DNA from 4 places in the Burkholderia sp. L-4 genome. Region 2 is predicted to be linked to each of the others. Evidence: predicted binding sites of a transcription regulator. Region 2 holds the regulator's gene; each other region holds the start of a gene.

The links. Region 2 encodes HrcA, which represses chaperone genes, less so after heat shock. Its sites were predicted from a motif close to TTAGCACTCNNNNNNNNNGAGTGCTAA; they were not measured.
Region 1: the regulator HrcA is predicted to act here: its motif matches at 2,262-2,288, upstream of AC1VVG_RS22280 (co-chaperone GroES).
Region 3: the regulator HrcA is predicted to act here: its motif matches at 2,581-2,607, upstream of groES (co-chaperone GroES).
Region 4: the regulator HrcA is predicted to act here: its motif matches at 2,044-2,070, upstream of rpoH (RNA polymerase sigma factor RpoH).

The regions. Positions count from the first base shown of each region.
Region 1 covers NZ_JBXEOX010000002.1:1,199,797-1,205,293, forward strand. The annotation lists gene groL (chaperonin GroEL) at 286-1,926, opposite strand; gene AC1VVG_RS22280 (co-chaperone GroES) at 1,939-2,229, opposite strand; gene AC1VVG_RS22285 (lipase family protein) at 2,372-3,655, opposite strand; gene AC1VVG_RS22290 (class II aldolase/adducin family protein) at 4,029-4,709, shown strand; gene AC1VVG_RS22295 (sigma-54 interaction domain-containing protein) at 4,830-5,497, shown strand, end outside.
Region 2 covers NZ_JBXEOX010000001.1:789,814-795,310, reverse strand. The annotation lists gene grpE (nucleotide exchange factor GrpE) at 1-424, opposite strand, end outside; gene AC1VVG_RS03725 (hypothetical protein) at 778-939, shown strand; gene AC1VVG_RS03720 (RNA-binding S4 domain-containing protein) at 911-1,318, opposite strand; gene hemH (ferrochelatase) at 1,403-2,467, opposite strand; gene hrcA (heat-inducible transcriptional repressor HrcA) at 2,623-3,645, opposite strand; gene AC1VVG_RS03705 (NAD kinase) at 3,777-4,679, shown strand; gene recN (DNA repair protein RecN) at 4,699-5,497, shown strand, end outside.
Region 3 covers NZ_JBXEOX010000001.1:925,941-931,437, reverse strand. The annotation lists gene AC1VVG_RS04315 (hydroxymethylpyrimidine/phosphomethylpyrimidine kinase) at 1-340, shown strand, start outside; gene groL (chaperonin GroEL) at 527-2,167, opposite strand; gene groES (co-chaperone GroES) at 2,214-2,507, opposite strand; gene AC1VVG_RS04300 (carbohydrate porin) at 3,177-4,643, shown strand; gene AC1VVG_RS04295 (NHL repeat-containing protein) at 4,720-5,497, shown strand, end outside.
Region 4 covers NZ_JBXEOX010000001.1:3,190,295-3,195,791, forward strand. The annotation lists gene leuA (2-isopropylmalate synthase) at 1-632, shown strand, start outside; gene AC1VVG_RS14900 (nuclear transport factor 2 family protein) at 775-1,158, opposite strand; gene AC1VVG_RS14905 (acyloxyacyl hydrolase) at 1,204-1,773, opposite strand; gene rpoH (RNA polymerase sigma factor RpoH) at 2,132-3,067, shown strand; gene cydP (cytochrome oxidase putative small subunit CydP) at 3,472-3,750, shown strand; gene AC1VVG_RS14920 (cytochrome ubiquinol oxidase subunit I) at 3,740-5,320, shown strand; gene cydB (cytochrome d ubiquinol oxidase subunit II) at 5,352-5,497, shown strand, end outside.

The sequences.
Region 1 (5,497 bases), on a different contig from region 2:
CAGGCGTCCTGCCTGTCAGGCAGAAAAGCAACTCGGAGGACGAGGACTTCGGAGGCGCATGTCGCGTGCTCGGTGGTGGATGGCGAACCCATTCTAGTGAACGTATTCGCCGGCGCAAGTAAAAAGGTCGTAAAGGCGTGAGAGCGGTGTGTCGGTGCCCGGTTCGACCTGCCGGCCACCGCATTTCGCCGCTTCCATGCAACAACGCGTGACGACTTGCGTCGCCACGCGTTACGCGTCCTGCCCGGCTGCGCGCGCCGGTGAACCGGCGCGCACGGCCCGTCGTCAGAAATCGAAGCCCGGCCCGCCCGCACCCGGACCGCCCGGTGCGGCAGCCGGCGCCGCATCCTTCGGCGCTTCGAACACGGTCGCATCGGTCGTCAGCAGCAGCCCGGCCACCGACGCCGCGTTTTGCAGCGCCGTGCGCGTGACCTTGGTCGGATCGAGCACGCCCGATTCGACGAGATCGCCGTACTCGCCCGTCTGCGCGTTGTACCCGAAGTTGCCCGTGCCTTCCGCGACCTTCGCGACGACGACGCTCGCTTCCTCGCCCGCGTTCGTGACGATCTGGCGCAGCGGTTCCTCGAGCGCGCGCAGCACGATCTTGATGCCCGCATCCTGGTCGGCGTTCACGCCTTTCAGTTCGCGGATCGCCTGCCGCACGCGGATCAGCGCGACGCCGCCGCCCGGCACGATGCCTTCCTCGACGGCCGCGCGCGTCGCGTGCAGCGCGTCGTCGACGCGGTCCTTCTTCTCCTTCACCTCGATTTCGGTCGCACCGCCGACCTTGATCACGGCAACACCGCCGGCCAGCTTGGCCACGCGCTCCTGCAGCTTTTCACGGTCGTAATCGGACGTCGCCTCGTCGATCTGCACGCGGATCTGCTTCACGCGCGCCTCGATGTTCTTCGCATCGCCCGCGCCGTCGATCACGGTCGTGTTTTCCTTGCCGACCTCGATGCGCTTCGCCTGGCCGAGCTCGGCGAGCGTCGCCTTCTCGAGCGTCAGGCCCGTTTCCTCCGCGATCACCTGCCCGCCGGTGAGGATCGCGATGTCCTCGAGCAGCGCCTTGCGGCGATCGCCGAAGCCCGGCGCCTTGACCGCGACCGTCTTCAGGATCCCGCGGATGTTGTTGACGACGAGCGTCGCGAGCGCTTCTCCTTCGACGTCTTCCGCGATGATCAGCAGCGGCCGGCCCGACTTCGCGACCTGTTCGAGCACCGGCAGCAGATCGCGGATGTTCGAGATCTTCTTGTCGTGCAGCAGGATGTACGGGCTTTCGATCTCGGCGATCTGCTTGTCGGGATTGTTGATGAAATACGGCGACAGGTAGCCGCGGTCGAACTGCAGCCCTTCGACGACGTCGAGCTCGTCGGCGAGCGACTTGCCGTCCTCGACGGTGATCACGCCTTCCTTGCCGACGCGGTCGATCGCCTCGGCGATGCGCTGGCCGATCGATTCCTCGCCGTTCGCGGAGATCGTCGCGACCTGCGCGATTTCCTTGCTCGTGGTGGTCGGCTTGCTGATCTTCTTCAGCTCGTCGACGGCCGCCGCGACGGCCTTGTCGATGCCGCGCTTCAGGTCGAGCGGGTTGAGCCCGGCCGCCACGTATTTCTGGCCTTCACGGACGATCGCCTGCGCGAGCACCGTGGCCGTCGTCGTGCCGTCGCCGGCGGCATCGCTGGTGCGCGACGCGACTTCCTTCACGAGCTGCGCGCCGATGTTCTGCAGCTTGTCCGCGAGTTCGATTTCCTTCGCGACCGACACGCCGTCCTTCGTGACGACGGGCGCGCCGAAGCTGCGTTCGAGCACGACGTTGCGGCCCTTCGGCCCGAGCGTCACCTTCACCGCGTTCGCGAGGATGTTCACGCCTTCGGTCAGTCTTGCCCGTGCGACGTCGCTGAAAATGATTTCCTTGGCTGCCATGATTGCGCTCCGTTATTGATTGACGACCGCGACGATGTCTTCCTCGCGCAGCACGAGAAACTCGTTGCCGTCCACTTTGACGGCCTGGCCCGCGTACTTGCCGAACAGCACGCGCTCGCCGATCTGCAGGTCGGGCACGATGCGCTGGCCGTCGGCATCCTTCCGGCCGGGGCCAACGGCGATCACTTCGCCCTGGTCGGGTTTTTCGGCGGCGCTGTCGGGGATCACGATGCCCGACGCGGTGGTGGTTTCCTGGTCGAGTCGCTTCACGATCACGCGGTCGTGCAAGGGGCGTAGGCTCATCTTTTCGTCCTGTGCTGATCTGTCGGAATTGGCTGGCACTCTTCAACAGAGCGTGCTGACGAGTATAAAAACGGGCAGCGGCGCGATCCAATAACGGATTTGCACAAGCATTCGCGTCGTCGTGCAAAGCGCAGGGAGCCGGCTATTGGGACGCGGACTGCTGGGCGACCGGAGAGCAAATCGGGTGGATCGTCTCGCCGGCGAGCACGCGCTTCACGAACGGAATCGAATCGGCGAGCGACGCGTTCACGGTGCCGTTGTGTTCGCGGCCCGCGTACAGGTGTGCCTCGACCGTCGTGCCCGCCGCGCACGCGTCCTTCGCCAGCGCGAGTTCGAGCGGCGCCAGCCCGTCGTCCGCGCCCGCGCCGATGAAGACGGGGGCGGCGAGCTTCAGTGTCGGATATTTCAGGTAGTCGTCCCACCATGCTTTCAGCCGCGCATCGCCGCCCGGCTTGACCGTATTCGCGTGCGTGAGGTGCGCGAGCGCCGCGTCGTCCTCGAGCGACGCGAGGCAGCCGATGCGCGATTGCTCGAGAATCGGCAGCGCGCGGTCGGTCAACACTTCGTCGGCGCGCAGTGACGGGTCGATCTGCTGCGCCGACAGCACCGAGTAGAACTGGTACGCAAGCGTCGGGTCGACGCGGTCGGGATCGCGCCGGTAGGCCGTCTCGAACGGCGGCAACGACGCGAGCGTGGCACGCGACGCGTTGTAGATCGTCCCGGTCGCGACGGTCGCGCGGATCGCCAGTTCCGGCGCGTAGACGGGCGCGTAGCCGGCCGCCGCGATGACGGCCGAGCCGCCTTGCGACTGGCCGACGAGCACGACTTCGTTCGCGAGGCCCGGCACGCCGCCGAGCACCGCACGCACGCTGTCGAGCAGCGTGTAGCTGTTCGAGCGGTTGTTGAGCTGCGGATTCGGGCCGGGCGTGCCGAGGCCCTGGTAGTCGGTCGCGACCACCGCGAACCCTTGCTGAAGCCATGCGTTCAGGTAGCGCACGTCGCGATACGAGCGGCCGAACCACGACGGCGCGCAGATATCGGCCATCCCGAACGTGCCGTGCGCCCATGCGACGATCGGCCAGCCGCCGGCCGGCGGTGTGCCGCGCGGCACGAACAGCGCGCCCGACACCGCGATCGGCGTCCGGCCGCCGACGCCGTCGGTCGATGCATACAAGATGCGCAACTGCCGCGCGGCGCCCGCGAGCCCGAGCGTGGCCGGCAGTGGTTCGGAGCGCAGCAGCGCGCCGGGCGTGGCCGGGATGTCGCGGTCCCACGTGTAGAACGCGGACACGCGGCCGTCGCCCTGCAGCGGATCGGGCACGGGAACATGGCCGGGCGAGGCCGCGAGCGAAACGACGGAAGGCACGGCGAGTGCCGAGATGAGCAGCGCGCGCGCGGCAACACCGCGCAGGGGAAGGAGCGTCATGGTCGGATGAAGGTGGATGAGATCGAATGCACCGTGCAAGGCCGGTGCGGGCCGACCACGATGCAAGTTTCGAACCAGCACGTTCGTTGCGCACGCCACGCGCGGTGCGGCGGGCAACCGGTCGGCACCACGCGGATGGTGCACGTGCACGCGCTGCGCGTCGCGCAGCAATCGCGGCCGGTACAGTGTTGCTCCCGCAACAGGCGCACGGTCGCGGATAGCATCGCGCGGGTCGGGCATCGCGCGAGCGCCACGCCGGCCGGCCCGCGCAGTGCGCTCGCCGGGTTGGCACGATTGCTGCTGATCCGGTGGCCGTGCGTCGCGGTGTCGCGACGCGAGTCCCTCCGTCCATCCGATCAAGGAAACCGTTCTCATGTCCGTCACCCAAGCCATCGACAGCGGCGAACTCGTGGCATTCGTCGAGCGCGCCACGCGCGAGTTCACGCAGGCCGCGCGCGTGCTGAAGGAAACGCGCACGCTGTCCGCGACCAACACGTTCCAGGCGTTCCAGCGCGTGCCGGGCACGGAGCTCGTCGTCGCGCTGTCTGCGCCGAGCCCGTGGGCCGCGTCACAGGACATTCAACCCGTCGTCGTGACGCTCGACGGCGACGTGCTGCACGGCGACGCGCGCGCGGGCGGCAACGGCCCGCGTTACGCGGGCGTGTTCCGCGAGGCGCCTGAAGTGGACGTCGTGATACACGTGCATGGCCCGTATCTCGGCGCGTGGGCGAGCGCGCATCGCCCGCTGCCGATCCGTTATGCGCCGGCCGCGCGCTACACGCGGGCTCGCGAGATTCCGGTCTACGTCGATCGTCGCCCCGGCGAGCCGCGCTTCATCGTCGATACAATCCGGCGCAATCCCGACGTGCCGGCAATCATCGAGGCAAACGGCGGCGCGACGTTCTGGGGCAAGTCGATCCTCGACGTATCGAAGTACATCCTGATCCTCGAGGAAGCCGCGTATTTCCAGGCGCTCGCGGAACCGCTCGGCGGCTCGCTCGACTTCGGGCCGGGCGCGCTCGAACAGCAGTGGAAGATGACCGGTCTTGCCTGACGCCGCACGGCGGCCGACGCAATCCGGCCGCCGTCATACCGATAGCTCGATGAATTGGTTCGTGGCCGGCGTGCGCCTTGCTATCGTCGAACCTTCCCCGTTCAACACGCCGGTCGTGCCATGGCCATCTTCAGCTTGCCGGACCCGACTTCGCACGCGATCACGATCCGCGCGAAGGCACTGACGTTCGACGATCCCAAATCGCGGGTGCTGCTCGAACGCATCCAGCTCGTCGCACCGAGCGATGCGACGGTGCTCGTCACCGGCGAGAGCGGCACCGGCAAGGAGCTGATCGCGCGCCTCGTGCATTCGCTGAGCGAGCGCCATGACGGCCCGTTCGTCGCGGTCAACTGCGGCGCATTTTCCGAGACGCTGATCGAAAGCGAGCTGTTCGGCCACGAGCGCGGCGCGTTCACCGGCGCGATCAATGCCCAGCCCGGCTGGTTCGAATCCGCGAATCGCGGCACGCTCTTTCTCGACGAGGTGGGCGACCTGCCGCTGTCCGCGCAGGTCAAGCTGCTGCGCGTGCTGCAGGAGCGCGAGGTGACGCCGGTCGGCTCGCGCAAGACCGTGAAGATCGACGTGCGGCTGGTCGCGGCGACCAACGTGAATCTCGAGGCGGCGGTGCGCGCGGGCAATTTCCGCGAGGACCTGTACTACCGGCTCAACGTCGTGAAGCTGAGCCTGCTGCCGCTGCGCGAGCGGCCCGGCGACATCGCGCCGCTGATCGAGCATTTCATCGACACCTATGCGAAGCGGCTGCGCGTGGCCGCGCCGACGCTGACCGA
Region 2 (5,497 bases):
CCTGGTGCTGGTGCGGATCGAACTTCTCGCCGACCGGGTTGATGGCGACGACGCGGCCCTTCTCGAGCGCGCTCGTCAGCTGGCGCAGCGTCAGCTCGACGCCTTCCCGCACCTTCGCGATGTCGCCGGAGGTGTCGCTGACGGCCGCTTCCAGGCTGTCCAGCACGGGCAGCAGGTGTTCCGCGAAGCTCTCGATCGCGAACTTGTGCGCCTTCGACACGTCGTCCTGCGCGCGGCGGCGGACGTTCTCGGTCTCGGCCTTCGCCCGCAGGAAGCTTTCCTGCAGCTCGGCGACCTTGGCTTGAGCCTCCGCGAGCGCCGCGTCGGCGGCTTCGGCGGCGGGCGCGGCGCCTTGCGCCGCCTGCTTCTCGCTGCCGTTGTCTTCGGCCGATTGGGGTGCCGGGTTCTCTTGCGTGTTTTCCATGTCGCTGAAAGTCGATTAGAGGTTGAAGCCAAATCGGCAATCGCCGGATCGTATAACCGGCGGTACCGCACATTGCTGGTGCAGATAAGGGCGGAAACTGCGATTTCAAGAGGGTTATTCGCCGGCATTCTCCAATGCCGCGAAACAACCGCGCGTTTCGCCGGTGCATGCGCCGCATAGTCCGCCAGATCGGGCGAAACGGCCTGTAACAACGCTTACCGGGCAAGGACTAGCTCCGCACAGGCCGGCTGCACTACACTCCACTCAAGCGTCGGAAAAGCGTGTTTACCCTAGCTGACCGACGCCTTACACCACCTGGCGCCGTTTTCACCCTTGTGTTCGAGGGGAGTACCGTGAAACTGACCTTTGCGATATCGGTGGTCGCGCTGGTACTCATTGCCGGCACCACCACCATCTGCCTGTCGGGAGCCGTCACAGACCGCACGACCGAATACGGCAGCGCGCGGGCGACCTTCGACCAGATGTTCAGCTCCCACCAGAAAATCTGTCGATGATGCGCCGGTCGCGCTTCGTCGGCCGGCCGTGCAGTTCGGCCGCCGGCTCGCGATACGTGCGGCGCCGCTCCAGTTCGGCGAGCCGCGCGGCCCGCCCCGCTTCCGTTTCCTGGTAAAGCGTCTGCGCGACGCTCGCCGGCCCGCGCACGTCGCACACGCCCAGCACGGCAATGTGCCAGACGATGCCGTCGATCGCAATCTCGACCTCGTCGCCGACCCGCACGTCCTTCGCCGGCTTGACCGCCGCGCCGCCGATCTTCACGTGCCCCTTGTCGACCGCATCGGTCGCAAGCGAGCGCGTCTTGAAGAAGCGGGCCGCCCATAGCCATTTGTCGATGCGCAGCTTCGCGCCCGGATCCGTGGAAATCCTGTAATTCATGTCGGCCTCCGCCGGGCCGCCCCAGGGAGGCTCGCCGCCCCGTCGGGCGGCGGCGAACCAGGCGGGCGTGAGAGTCGTTTCATCTCAGTTCACCGTCTCGGGCTGCGCGGCCTTGACCGGCCAGCCCTGCAGATTCTCGGCAACGATCTCGCCGAGCGCGCCGATCCACGCGTGCGCGCCGTTCAGGCACGGAATGCGGTGGAACGTCTTGCCGCCGCCGGCGAGGAACTCGTCGCGCACTTCCATGCCGATCTCCTCGATCGTCTCCAGGCAATCGGCCGTGAAACCGGGACAGAACACGTCGGCCCGCCGCACGCCGGCCTCGCCGAACTCGCGCAGCGTCGGCGCCGTGTACGGCTGCAGCCATTCGGCCTTGCCGAAGCGCGACTGGAACGTGACGCGGCACTCGGTCGTCGACAGCCCGAGCGCGGCCATCAGCAACGCGCCCGTCTGCTGGCACTGGTCGTGATACGGGTCGCCGAGGTCGAGCGTGCGCTTCGGCACGCCGTGGAAACTCAGCACGAGCTTGTCGCCGGCCGCGAAGTCGGGCCGGCCGTGCTGTGCCCAGTACTGGCGCACCTGCTCGGCCAGCGCGTGGATATAGGCCGGATGGTCGGCGTAGTGCCGCACCGTGCGGACTTCCGGCTGGTTGCGCATGCGCGCGAGCGCGTCGAAGGCGGCATCGAATGCGGTGGCCGTGGTCGACGCCGAATATTGCGGATACATCGGCATCAGCAGCACGCGCTCGACGCCCGCGCGCTTGAACTGTGCAAGCGCGTGCGAAATGTTCGGGCTGCCGTAGCGCATCGCGTAGTCGACCATCACGTGATAACCGTTCGACGCGAGCAGGTGCCGCACGCTGTCGGTCTGGCGCTCCGTGTACACGCGCAGCGGCGAGCCTTCGGGCATCCAGACGGCCGCGTACTTCTTCGCGGAGGCGCGGCCGCGCAGCGGCAGGATCAGCGTGCGCAGCAGCACCTGCCAGACGGCCTGCGGAATCTCGACGACGCGCGGATCCGACAGGAATTCGGCCAGGTAGCGCCGCACGGCGCGCGGCGTGGGTGCGTCGGGCGTGCCGAGATTGATCAGCAGCACCCCGATGCGATGGGCAGCAGCGATGCTCGAAGGCGGCTCAAGATCGAAACGCATGGGCAAGAACGTGCTCGGGGCACGGGACCGGACGGCTCTCAATTATAGCGGGCCGCCCCTTGCCGTTCGGCCGACTGTCGGCGCGGGCGGCATGACGACATGATGACGGGGCGGGATCAGGCTGCCGATTGCAGGCTATTGCAGGCTATTGCTGGCTATTGCTGGCTCAGCGTGAGCGACAGCAGGCGCGCGGTGATGTCGACGATCGGTATCACGCGGTTGTACGCCATCCGGGTCGGGCCGATCACGCCGAGCGTGCCGACGATCTTCCCGTTCACCTCGTAAGGCGCGGTGACGACGCTCATTTCCTCGATCGGCACGAGCGTCGATTCGCCGCCGATGAAGATCTGCACGCCCTGGGCGTGGCTCGACACGTCGAGCAGTTGCAGGAGGCCCGTCTTTTGGTCGAACACGTCGAACAGCTTGCGCAGCCGCGCCATGTCGGACGACAGATCCGCCACTTCGAGCAGGTTGCGCTCGCCGGAAATCAGCACGGTGTCCTCGGTGTCGGGCACCTCGGTACTGGCCGTCACGGCCGCGTGCATCAGCGTGGTCATGTCGCCGCGCAGCTGGTCGATCTCGTCGCGCAGGCGGCGGCGCACCTCGTCGAACGACAGGCCGGCGAAATGCGCGTTGATGTAGTTGGACGCCTCGGTCAGCTGCGACGGCGAATAGTCGCGCGGCGTCGCGAGCATGCGGTTCTGCACGTCGCCCTCGGGCGTGACGATGATCAGCAGGATGCGCTTGTCGGACAGGCGCATGAACTCGATCTGCTTGAATACGTGGCTGCGGCGCGGCGTCAGCACGACACCCGCGAACTGCGACAGGTTCGACAGCACGCTCGCGGCGGCCGCGACCACCCGCTGCTGCGGCTCGCCGGCCTGCAGCGTGTGCTGCACCTGCCGCGCGACGGCCTCGGCGTCGATCGGCGCCTCGACCGTCAGCATCGTGTCGACGAAGAGCCGATAGCCGCGCGGCGTCGGCACGCGGCCGGCCGACGTGTGCGGGCTCGACACGAGGCCGAGCTCCTCCAGGTCGGACATCACGTTGCGGATCGTCGCCGGGCTCAGCTCGAGCCCGGAGTAACGGGACAACGTGCGCGATCCGACTGGCTGACCGTCGGCGATATACCGTTCGATCAGGGTTTTCAGGAGGGTTCGTGCGCGAGGATCTAGCATGGTGGAAAATTTTAGCGCAACCGCGCGACCGCGGCGAGTGGCGTCGGCCACCGTTGCGCGGGCCGGCCCGATCCGGCCCCGTCGGCGCACAGCCGGTTCTTTTCGTCAACGAGCTATGGTGTAATGCCGGCATGAAAACCGGTAATCAGTTCAATACTGTCGCGCTCGTCGGCCGGAGCAACACGCCCGGCATCGCCGAACCGCTCGCCACGCTGGCCGCCAGCATCGCGAAGCTCGGCTTCGAGGTCGTGTTCGAAGGTGACACCGCGCGCGAGATCGGCATCACCGGCTACCCGGCGCTCACCCCGGCCGAAATCGGGGCGCGTGCGGACGTGGCGGTCGTGCTCGGCGGCGACGGCACGATGCTCGGCATCGGCCGCCAGCTGGCGCCGTACCGGACACCGCTGATCGGGATCAACCACGGGCGGCTCGGCTTCATCACGGACATCGCGGCCGCCGACATGCACGCGCTCGTCCCGGTGCTGCTGTCCGGCAAGTTCGAGCGCGAGGAGCGCGCGCTGCTCGAGGCGCGGATCATGCGCGACGGCGAACCGATCTACCACGCGATCGCGTTCAACGACGTCGTCGTGAACCGCAGCGGCTTCTCCGGGATGGTCGAGCTGCGCGCGTCGGTCGACGGCCGGTACATGTACAACCAGCGTTCCGACGGCCTGATCGTCGCGACGCCGACCGGCTCGACCGCCTACGCGCTGTCGTCGGCCGGCCCGATTCTGCATCCGCAGCTGGCCGGCGTCGTGCTCGTGCCGATCGCGCCGCACGCGCTGTCGAACCGGCCGATCGTGCTGCCCGACGACTCGAAAATCGCGATCCAGATCGTCGGCGGGCGCGACGTCAACGTGAACTTCGACATGCAGTCGTTCACGTCGCTCGAGCTAAACGACACGATCGAGGTGCGCCGCTCGAAGCACACGGTGCCGTTCCTGCACCCGATCGGCTACAGCTACTACGCGACGCTGCGCAAGAAGCTGCACTGGAACGAACACGCCTCGAACGAAGACGACAAGGCGTCCTGACGCCGCTCCGCCCGACACCATGCTCCGTCACCTCTCGATCCGCGACTTCGTCATCGTCGCCGCGCTCGATCTCGAATTCGACAGCGGCTTTTCCGTCTTTTCCGGCGAGACCGGCGCCGGGAAATCGATCCTGATCGACGCCCTTGCCCTCGCGCTCGGCGAACGCGCCGACGCGAGCGTCGTGCGCACCGGCTGCGGCCGCGCCGACATCACGGCCGAATTCACGCCGCACGACCGCGTCGCGCGCTGGCTCGACGAACACGCGTTCGACACCGAGGACACCGTGATGCTGCGCCGCGTGATCGACGCGAACGGCCGGTCGCGCGCGTTCATCAACGGCACCAGCGCGACGCTCGCGCAGCTGCGCGAACTCGGCGAAATGCTCGTCGACATCCACGGCCAGCATGCGCACCAGCTGCTGATGCGGCCCGACGCGCAGCGCGAGCTGTTCGACACGCACGCGGGGCTCGTCGCCGATGCGGCGAACGTCGCGCGCGCATGGCGCGTGTGGCGGGACGCGACACAGGCGATCGACGCCGCGAAGGCGCACGAGCGCGAACTGCAGCTCGAACGCGAAAAGCTCGCGTGGCAGCTCGCCGAACTCGACAAGCTCGCGCCGCAGCCCGGCGAGTGGGACGAAGTCAGCAACGAGCACAAGCGGCTGTCGCATTCGGCGAACCTGATCGAGGGTGTGCGCGGCGCGCTCAACGCGCTGTCCGAATCCGACGACGCGATGCTCGCGCAGCTCGGCGCGATCGTGTCGAAACTGCGCAGCCTGGCCGACTACGACACCGCGCTCGGCGACGCGCTCGCGTCGC
Region 3 (5,497 bases), 140 kb from region 2:
CCTGTCGTCGGAGACGGGCTCGCACCGGCTCGTCAACACGCTGTACGGCGAGGAAGGCCAGCTTCGCGAGGACATGTGGGATCGCTCGCCGCACCGGCTGATGGGCATCACCGATACGCTCGGCGCGGCCATCGCGGCGCTGCTCGCGAACGGCCAGGAACCACCCGAAGCGGTGCGCGAGGCGCAGGAGTACCTGTACCAGGCCGTGCGCGACGCGTTCCGGCCCGGCATGGGCGCCTACCTGCCCGACCGGTTCTTCTGGGCGCGCAGCAATGAAGAATCGGATACGCCGCCGGCCGTGAAGGCCGATCCGGTATCGCGGACGTCGCACCGGCATTGACGCGGGCACGGCGGGCATGCCCCGCCGTCGCACCTGCCGCGCCGCTGCGGGCACAACACTTCCGGCCGCCCCGCACGCACATCAAGATCCTCGCACCAATAAAAAAAGACCCGCATCGCTGCGGGTCTTTTCTTTTGGCTGGAACGCGCATCGCTGCGCGTTCCGGACACCATCGACCGAGGTCGATTACATGTCCATGCCCATGCCGCCCATGCCGCCCGGCATGCCGCCCGGCATCGGTGCGTCTTCCTTCGGCAGTTCTGCGACAGCTGCGTCCGTCGTCAGCAGCAGGCCAGCAACCGACGCTGCGTTCTGCAGTGCGGTGCGCGTGACCTTGGTCGGGTCGACGACACCGGCTTCAACCATGTCGACGTACTCGCCCGTTGCTGCGTTGTAGCCGTAGTTGCCCGTACCTGCAGCAACGGCCGCCACCACGACGCTGGCTTCTTCGCCGCCGTTCGTGACGATCTGGCGCAGCGGCTCTTCCATCGCGCGCAGCACGATCTTGATGCCGGCGTTCTGGTCGGCGTTCGCGCCGGTCAGGCCTGCGATCGCGGTGCGAGCGCGGATCAGCGCAACGCCGCCACCTGCCACGATGCCTTCTTCCACAGCTGCGCGCGTTGCGTGCAGTGCGTCTTCGACACGTGCCTTCTTTTCCTTCATTTCGACTTCGGTCGCAGCACCGACCTTGATCACTGCAACACCGCCGGCCAGCTTGGCCACGCGCTCTTGCAGCTTTTCACGGTCGTAGTCCGACGTCGCTTCTTCGATTTGCGCGCGCACTTGCTTCACGCGTGCTTCGATGTTCACGGCTTCGCCTGCGCCGTCGATGATCGTCGTGTTTTCCTTGCCCACTTCGATGCGCTTCGCCTGGCCCAGTTCTGCCAGCGTTGCCTTCTCGAGCGTCAGGCCGGTTTCTTCGGCGATCACCTGGCCGCCCGTCAGGATCGCGATGTCTTCCAGCATCGCCTTGCGACGATCGCCGAAGCCAGGCGCCTTGACCGCAACGGTCTTCAGGATGCCGCGGATGTTGTTCACGACCAGCGTTGCGAGCGCTTCGCCTTCGATGTCTTCGGCGATGATCAGCAGCGGACGGCCAGCCTTCGCGACTTGCTCGAGCACCGGCAGCAGATCACGGATGTTCGACACCTTCTTGTCGTGCAGCAGCACGAACGGGTTGTCGAGGACGGCGACTTGCTTTTCCGGGTTGTTGATGAAGTACGGCGACAGGTAGCCGCGGTCGAATTGCATGCCTTCGACGACGTCGAGTTCGTCAGCCAGCGACTTGCCGTCTTCGACGGTGATGACGCCTTCCTTGCCGACCTTGTCCATCGCTTCAGCGATGCGATCGCCGATCGACGTGTCGCTGTTCGCCGAGATCGAGCCGACCTGTGCGATTTCCTTGTTCGTCGTGCACGGCTTGCTGATCTTCTTCAGCTCGTCGACAGCCGCTGCGACTGCCTTGTCGATACCGCGCTTCAGGTCCATCGGGTTCATGCCCGATGCGACGTACTTCATGCCTTCGCGAACGATCGATTGCGCGAGGACGGTTGCCGTCGTCGTGCCGTCGCCTGCGTTGTCGCTGGTCTTGGAAGCGACTTCCTTGACCATTTGCGCGCCCATGTTCTGGAGCTTGTCCTTCAGCTCGATTTCCTTCGCGACCGACACACCGTCCTTGGTGACCGTCGGGCCGCCGAAGCTGCGCTCGAGCACCACGTTGCGGCCCTTCGGACCCAGCGTGACCTTGACTGCGTTGGCGAGAATGTTCACGCCTTCGACCATCTTCGAACGGGCGGAATCGCCGAATACGACGTCTTTAGCTGCCATCTTCTAACTCCTTGAATTCTTGGGAATATGTACCGTCGGAGGACGCTTACTTCGCGTTGACCACGGCCATGATGTCTTCTTCGCGCATGACCAGCAGTTCCTGGCCGTCGACCTTCACGGTCTGGCCTGCGTACTTGCCGAACAGGACGCGATCGCCGACCTTCACGTCGAGCGCGATCGGTGCGCCCTTGTCGTCGCGCTTGCCCGGGCCGATGGCCAGGACTTCGCCCTGGTCCGGCTTTTCAGCAGCGGCGTCGGGGATGACGATGCCCGAGGCGGTCTTGGTTTCCTGATCCAGGCGCTTGACGATCACGCGATCGTGCAAAGGACGAAGGTTCATATTCACTCCTCTCTTGACTGAGATTGAAGAACGCTTAGGGAATCTGCCCGGCTTGTCGCCCGGCAGAGAATTGTTAGCACTCTCGTGCAGCGAGTGCTAATTATATGGACGGGTTTTGACAAATTCAAGAAGGGAAACCGGACGAATTTTCAACGCGGCACGGAAGCGGGGAAAACACCCGAAAATCACGAAAAATCCTTTTAAAACAAAACCCTGACCCACGCTACCCGGCTTGGCGAGCGAGTCCGCGCGGCCCGCGAATCGCATCCAGCCCCGTTTGGACACCGGGTAAGCACGGAGTTCCTGCGACCGGCGACATCGCATCGAAAAACCCGCGCAGGCGCCGATTCCGTCCGCCACAACGCGCCCGGTGCCCCGTCCCGCCCCCCCAGCCGGCGATCCATCGCTCCGCATCGAAGCATTCATTTTCATTACGCCGATATTTACGTTTTTTCTTTCGGAAAACACCCGTCGGCCCCCATCCGTAAGCCCTCCCATTACATTCAGTAATTTAGATGCGAATCATTCTCGTTTACATTGACATTCCCATTCGACACTCCTACGATGCGCCGCGTTGCGCTCTTCTTCATGCCCTGGCCGATCGGTGCCGAGCGTCGGGACAGCGACCGACAAGCAGGACTCCAAACCAATTAGAACCAGGAATTTGATATGAAGGTTGCGTCGTTCCATGGAGACCGCGTCCGCACCCGGATGCGCCCCGCCGCCTGTGCGGCCGTCCTCGCGTGCGCATCGTTCGCGAGCGGCGCTGCGTTCGCCACCGCGTCGGTCGACGCGCAGCCCGAAGCGCCCGAGGCCGACCTCGCGATCCAGGCGAAGCCGGCCGGCATGTGGACCGGCATCTGGACGCGCCAGAGCCTGCTCGGCGACATGGGCGGCATCCGCCCGTGGCTCGGCAAGTACGGCGCGACGCTGCAGATCACCGAAACCAGCGAATACCTCGCGAACCTGCGCGGCGGCCTGAACCGCGGCGGCACGTATGACGGGCTGACGACCGCGACGCTGACGGTCGATACGCAAAAGGCGATCGGCCTGCCCGGCGGCACCTTCAACGTCAGCGCGCTGCAGATCCACGGCAGCAACCTGAGCGCGCGCAATCTCGGCACGCTCAACACCGCGAGCGGCATCGAGGCGCAGGACACGACGCGCCTGTGGGAACTCTGGTACCAGCAATCGTTCCTCGACAAGCGCGTCGACGTGAAGATCGGCCAGCAGAGCCTGGACCAGGAGTTCATGGTCAGCACGTATGCGAACACGTTCGTCAATACGATGTTCGGCTGGCCCGCGCTGCCGTCGTACGATCTGCCGAACGGCGGCCCCGCGTATCCGCTCGCGGGCCTCGGCGTACGCGTGCGCGCACAGCTCACGCCGAAACTCACCGCGCTCGCGGGCGTGTTCGACGGCGATCCGCTCGGCAACAACCCGGGCAACCTGAGCGGCACGAACTTCAACCTGCACAACGGCACGCTCTATATCGGCGAGCTGCAGTACGCGCTGAACCAGCCGTCCGACGGCGAAATGGACACCGGCCATTCGAACGGACTGCCGGGTACCTACAAGATCGGCCTGTGGTATCACAACGGCCGCTTCGCGGACCAGAACGCCGGCACCGACGGTCTGTCGCTCGCCGATCCCGCATCGAACGGCAACGCGCGGCAGCACCACGGCGACTACAGCTTCTACGCGGTGGCCGACCAGATGATCTGGCGTCCCGACCCCACCGGCGCGAAAAGCCTCGGGGTGTTCGCGCGCGTGATGGGCGCGCCGGGCGACCGCAACCTCGTGAGCTTCGCGGCGAACGCGGGCATCGTGCTGAAGGCGCCGTTCGACGGTCGCGACAACGACAGCGTCGGCCTCGCCGTCACGTACATCCGGGTCGGCAGCCACGTGACCGACCTCGACCAGGCCGCGCGCAACTTTGCAGCCGGCCCGTACGGCGTGCGCACCCGCGAGACGACCGTCGAGGCGACCTACCAGTATCAGGTCAACCCGTGGTGGGTGATCGCGGCCGATGCGCAGTACACGTTCAACGCCGGCGCGGGCCAGAACCCGGGCGACGCGACCCAGCCGCTGCGCAACACGTTCGTGCTCGGCGCACGCACGACGATCACGTTCTGACCGCCGCGCGCCCGCCGTCCGCCCACGCCACCCGTTTTCGCGCGCGCCGACGCGGCGCGCCTCCCAGGAGATCCCGATGATTCAATCCGCCCCGCTTCGCCGCCTCGCGACGGGCGCGCTGGCCGCCGTCGCGCTGACGGCCGCCGCCGGCGCGTTCGCCGAGCCGCAAGGCTTCCTCGAGACGCTGCATCGCCATACGCTGCTCGTCAACACGGTGCCCGACAACGGCGACCAGAACCCGTACGCGATCGCGGTTGCGCCGGTGTCGGCCGGCACGATCCAGGCAGGCGACGTGCTCGTCGACAACTTCAACAACGCGGCGAACCTGCAGGGCACCGGCAGCACGATCGTCGACTATCGGCCGTCGACGAAGCAGATGAGCCTGTTCGCGACGATTCCACGCGACCTGAAGGCGTGCCCGGGCGGCGTCGGCCTGTCGACCGCGATGACGATGCTGAAGTCGGGCTGGGTGATCGTCGGCAGCACGCCGAGCAACGACGGCACGACGTCGACGAAAGGCGCCGGCTGCCTGATCGTGCTCGATCCGCACGGCCGGATCGCCTCGACGTGGTCGAGCGCGAACATCAACGACCCATGGGGCAACATGGCCGTGGTCGACCGCGGCGACAGCGCGACGCTGTTCGTCAGCATGGCCGGCTTCGGCGTCGGCGGCGCGGACGGCAACCCGCCCGTCTACAAGCAGGCGACGGTACTGCGCCTCGACCTCGACGTGCCGGCCGGCAAGCCGCCCGTCATCAAGCAGGAAACGGTCGTCGCGAGCGGCCTCGGCGCGCAGGCCGACAAGGGCGTGTTCCTGGTCGGCCCGACCGGCCTCGCGCTGTCGGGCGACCAGA
Region 4 (5,497 bases), 2.4 Mb from region 2:
CGATCCGCAAGGGTTTCGCGCAGCAACGCCCCGACGCGGTCTGGGAAGTGCCGTACCTGCCGATCGACCCGGCCGACCTCGGCCGCAGCTATGACGCGGTGATCCGCGTGAACAGCCAGTCCGGCAAGGGCGGCGCGACGTTCCTGCTCGAACGCGGGATGGGCTTCACGCCGACGCGGCGCGTGCAGATCGAATTCAGCCACGCGGTGCAGACGCTCGCGGACGCATCCGGCGAGGAAGTGACGGGCGACGCGATCTGCGCGCTGTTCACGCGCGAATTCTTCGAGACCGACGGCCCGGCCGCGCGCCACGGCGGCAGCGCGCGCTGGCAGAACCGCGAGATCGCGGCGGCGCCCGCGGCCGCGACCGAGTCGGCGCCGGAGGACGCCGTGCGACGATTCGCCGCGGCCTTCGCGGCGGCGGCCGGCGCCGCGATCGACGTCGCGTCGTGCGAATCGGTGCGCGCGACGGACGGACGGTTCGCGGTATCGGTCGGCTGCCGGGTCGGCGACGCACCGCTGCGGCACGGCGTCGGCCTGCATGCCGATGCGGCGAGCGCCGCGCTCGACGCGGTCGTCAGTGCGATCAACCGATCGGCGTGGCACTGCACGGACCACCGCGCGGCGGCCTGACGGCCGCGCATCGACCGAGCGTTCAAACGTCAGCGAGCGGAACGACCGCCCGTGCGCCGCGCGATCCGCGCCGCACGGGCCAGCAAAAAGCGGCCCAGAAGGCCGCTCGATTCGGGGGCATGAAAAGGAGCGCGACGCGCGCTCATGTCTCGGTCGCGCACCGCGTCGCCTGCCACGCGAGCAGGCACCAGCGCCCCTGTTCCTCGGTGTGGACGGACGTATAGGCGATCGGGAAGACCAGGCCGCCGTTGTTCGTTTCCATCTCGATCAACGCGCGCCCGGTGACGACGCAGGTTTCGCCGCCGACCGGCAGCACGTCCTGCGACTGGATTTCGATCTGGCGATAGCGGCGGCGGCCGGCGACGATGGCATCGATGAACTGCTGCTTGGTTTCGCGTTTGCCGTTGGTGTGCACGAAGAACACCTTGTCCGACAGCAGCGCGCCGAGCGCCTCGCCGTCCCCGTCCACCATCGCCCGGAACCGATCGCGCTCGAGCGCGCGGATCGCATCGATCACCTTCGCCATCGCCTGACTCCTCGGCAACGCGCCCGCCGTGCGCGGGCGTGCGGATCAGAAGTTGTACTGCACGTAGAACTGGTGGAAATTTATACCAGGATTCGGCTCTTTGATACCCGCGTTAGACACATGTTCAAAACGGTAGCCGACCTGATACTGTTGCCGTTGGCCGAACTGCACGCCGACGCCCCCGGTCGGCGCGAACTGGAACGCGGTCGACAGCGAGAAGTTGTTCGAGATCGTCGGATGGGTCAGGAGCCGGACCCCGCCGCCCGCCTCGATGAACGGGCGAATCTCGCCCGTGCTCTTGATGAAGCGGAACAACGGCGTCACGCCGAATTCGCCGATGCTGCCGTGGACGTTGCCGCCCGTGTGCCAGTATCCGGCGTGCCCTTCGACGACGAACGCGAAGTGCCAGCCGCCGACCTGCCACCAGTTCCAGCCCGGATCCCACACGACGCCCAGGTCGCCCTTGTCGATCCCGCGCCGATCCGAAAACCCGCCGCCCGCCTGGATCCCCCATCGATCCGCGAACGCCGCACACGATCCGCCCAGCAGGGACGCCGCCAGCAACGCATGCAGCGCAAGCCGGCTGCGGGGCCGGCGATTCTTCTTATTGTTCATCTGACACTCCAACTTTTTGGGTTGAATGGAGCCTGCCGCGACGGCCTGGCCCGAGCGAACTGAATGGTATGGTAAAGGACTTTTCGGATCGGCATCACGAAGCGAAATGGCTTGCTTCCAAAACGGCAAAAATCGAAATCGTCTACTGATTACCATCAGAAACAACGGTTTACGGAACTTCGCGTCGCGCCCCGGGTCGCAGATTAGACTATCGATTCGACTTCTTCGATAGAAAAACGGGAACTCGGATGCCCACGTCCGCTCTAAGGATTAGCACTCGTCTTCCGGGAGTGCTAAGATGGCCCACGGAATCTCATTCGAGACCGGGGGTTTGTCCCTGATTCCAAAGGAGTTTTTAGTGAGCAACGCCCTGACCCTCCCGAACACCCTGAGCCCGACGCCGGCCAAGGCCGAATCGGCAGGCTCGCTGGCGCTCGCAGCCCAATCGATGTTGCCCGGCCAGCTCGGCAACATCGACGCGTACATCCAGGCCGTCAACCGCATTCCGCTGCTGACCGCCGAAGAGGAACGCCGGTACGCAACCGAATTCCGCGAGGACAACAACCTCGACTCGGCGCGCCGCCTCGTGCTGTCGCACCTGCGTCTGGTCGTGTCGGTCGCACGCAACTATCTCGGCTACGGCCTGCCGCACGGCGACCTGATCCAGGAAGGCAACATCGGCCTGATGAAGGCGGTGAAGCGTTTCGACCCGGCGCAAAACGTGCGCCTGGTGTCGTACGCGATCCACTGGATCAAGGCCGAGATCCACGAGTACATCCTGCGCAACTGGCGCATGGTGAAGGTCGCGACGACGAAGGCGCAGCGCAAGCTGTTCTTCAACCTGCGCAGCCACAAGAAGTCCATGCAGGCGATGACGCCCGAGGAAATCGACGGTCTCGCGCAGGAACTCAACGTCAAGCGCGAAGACGTGACCGAGATGGAAACGCGCCTGTCGGGCGGCGATATCGCGCTCGAAGGGCAGGTGGAAGACGGCGAGGAATCGTACGCGCCGATCGCCTACCTGGCCGACTCGCACAACGAGCCGACCGCCGTGCTCGCCGCGCGTCAGCGCGACATGCTGCAGACGGACGGCATCGCGCAGGCGCTCGAGGCACTCGACGCGCGCAGCCGCCGCATCATCGAGGCGCGCTGGCTGCACGTCGACGACGACGGCTCGGGCGGCTCGACGCTGCACGATCTCGCCGCCGAATTCGGCGTGTCCGCGGAACGCATCCGCCAGATCGAAGCGAGCGCAATGAAAAAGATGCGCACGGCCCTCGCCGAATACGCGTAAATCCCCGGCGCTCGAGCGCGCCTCGTCGAAAACCGCTGCCCGACCGGCAGCGGTTTTTTTTCGCCCGTCTTTTTCGCGGATTTTCACGCGCTTCCGCATGCGCTTCTCTTCCCGCTTCTCTTCCCGTTTCTCCGCTCGTTTCTCTTCCCGTTTCTCCGCCGATTAATTGAGCTGATTCATCAGGTATTCGGCCATTTGCGGGCCCCTTCCGCATAACCTTGATCTGCCTCAACTTTTGCCCCCCGTTTCGCGACGGTCTGCCGCAGCGCAGCACTCGGCATCGGAAAGCAGTCCTTTTAAAATTGGCATGTCAGGCGCAAAAGGATTAAAACAGCTTCACGGCCGTCATAAATCCGACGTAAAGTCGCCCCAAATCCGACGTAAATCGATTCAGGATAATCACCTTGATCTCGATCAATAAAGAGCCTGCGCCGCCTTCCCCGCGGCCGCCCGGCACGATCGGCTGGCGCGCGCGCATCGCCGCGTGGGCACGCGGACCGACCCTCGCCCGCGACATCACCCTGGTGCTGATCGTCAAGCTGATCCTCCTGATGTCGCTCAAATACGCATTCTTCAATCATCCGCAGGCCGAGCACATGTCGCTTCCGCCTGCCGCCGTCGCCGAGAAGCTGCTCTCGGTACCGGCGCCTGCATCTACCGAGGGAGACCACCATGATAAGTAGCGATGTCGTCGATCTGTCACGTCTGCAGTTCGGCATCACGGCGCTCTACCACTTCCTGTTCGTGCCGCTGACGCTCGGCCTGTCCTGGCTGCTCGTCATCATGGAAGCGGTCTACGTGATGACCGGCAAGCAGGTCTACAAGGACATGACGCAGTTCTGGGGCAAGCTGTTCGGGATCAACTTCGCGATGGGCGTGACGACCGGCATCACGCTCGAATTCCAGTTCGGCACGAACTGGTCGTACTACTCGCACTACGTCGGCGACATCTTCGGCGTGCCGCTCGCGGTCGAGGGGCTGATGGCGTTCTTCCTCGAATCGACGTTCGTCGGCCTGTTCTTCTTCGGCTGGAACCGCCTGTCGAAGGTCAAGCACCTGATCGTCACGTTCCTCGTCGCGCTGGGCTCGAACCTGTCCGCGCTGTGGATCCTCGTCGCGAACGGCTGGATGAACAACCCGGTCGGCGCCGAGTTCAACTACCAGACGATGCGCATGGAGCTGACCAGCCTGTTCGACGTGCTGTTCAACCCGGTCGCGCAGGTGAAGTTCGTGCATACGGTGTCGGCCGGCTACGTGACGGCCGCGATGTTCGTGCTCGGCGTGTCGTCGTGGTACCTGCTGAAGAAGCGCGACGTCGACTTCGCGCTGCGCTCGTTCGCGGTCGCGGCCGGCTTCGGCCTCGCGGCGACGCTGTGCGTGATCGTGCTCGGTGACGAATCGGGCTACACGACCGGCGAAGTGCAGAAGATGAAGCTCGCCGCGATCGAATCCGAATGGGAAACGCAGCCGGCGCCCGCGTCGTTCACGCTGATCGGCATTCCGAACCAGGAAGAACAGCGCACCGACTACGCGATCAAGATCCCGTACGCGCTCGGCCTGATCGCGACGCGCTCGATCGACGAGCCCGTGATCGGCCTGCGCGATCTCGCCAAGCACAGCGAGGAGCACATCCAGAGCGGGATGATCGCGTACGGCGCGCTGCAGAAGCTGAAGGAAGGCGACACGAGCGCGGCCACGCGCGCGTTGTTCGACCAGCACAAGCAGTATCTCGGCTACGGGCTGATGCTCAAGCAGTTCACGCCGAACGTCGTCGATGCGACGCCGGAGCAGATCAAGGCCGCCGCGAAGAAGACGATTCCGCCGGTCGCGCCCGTGTTCTTCTCGTTCCGGATCATGGTGTTCCTCGGCTTCCTGTTCCTCGCGACCTTCGTCGCCGCGTTCTGGTTCTGCGCGCGCCGCGAACTGCTGCAGGACAACCGCCGCTGGTTCCTCCGCTATGCGGTGTGGGCGATCCCGCTGCCGTGGCTGGCCGCGGAATTCGGCTGGGTGGTCGCCGAGCTCGGCCGCCAGCCGTGGACGATCGCGGGCATCCTGCCGACGCACCTGTCCGCGTCGAGCCTGCAGCCGAGCGACCTGTACCTGAGTCTCGCGGGTTTCATCCTGTTCTACACCGTCCTGTTCGTCATCGAGATCACGCTGATGTTCAAGTACGCGCGCCTCGGCCCGTCGTCGCTGCATACCGGCCGTTATCACCACGAACTCGCGGCCGCCAGCGAGCGCGCCCCGGCGTGAGCACGCACCCGAAACGGAACAAGGAATCGCTATGGACTATGCAACTCTCAAGCTGATCTGGTGGCTGCTCGTCGGCGTGCTGCTGATCGGCTTCGCCGTCACCGACGGCTTCGACATGGGCGCGACCGCGCTGCTGCCGTTCCTCGGCAAGACCGACGACGAGCGCCGCATCATCGT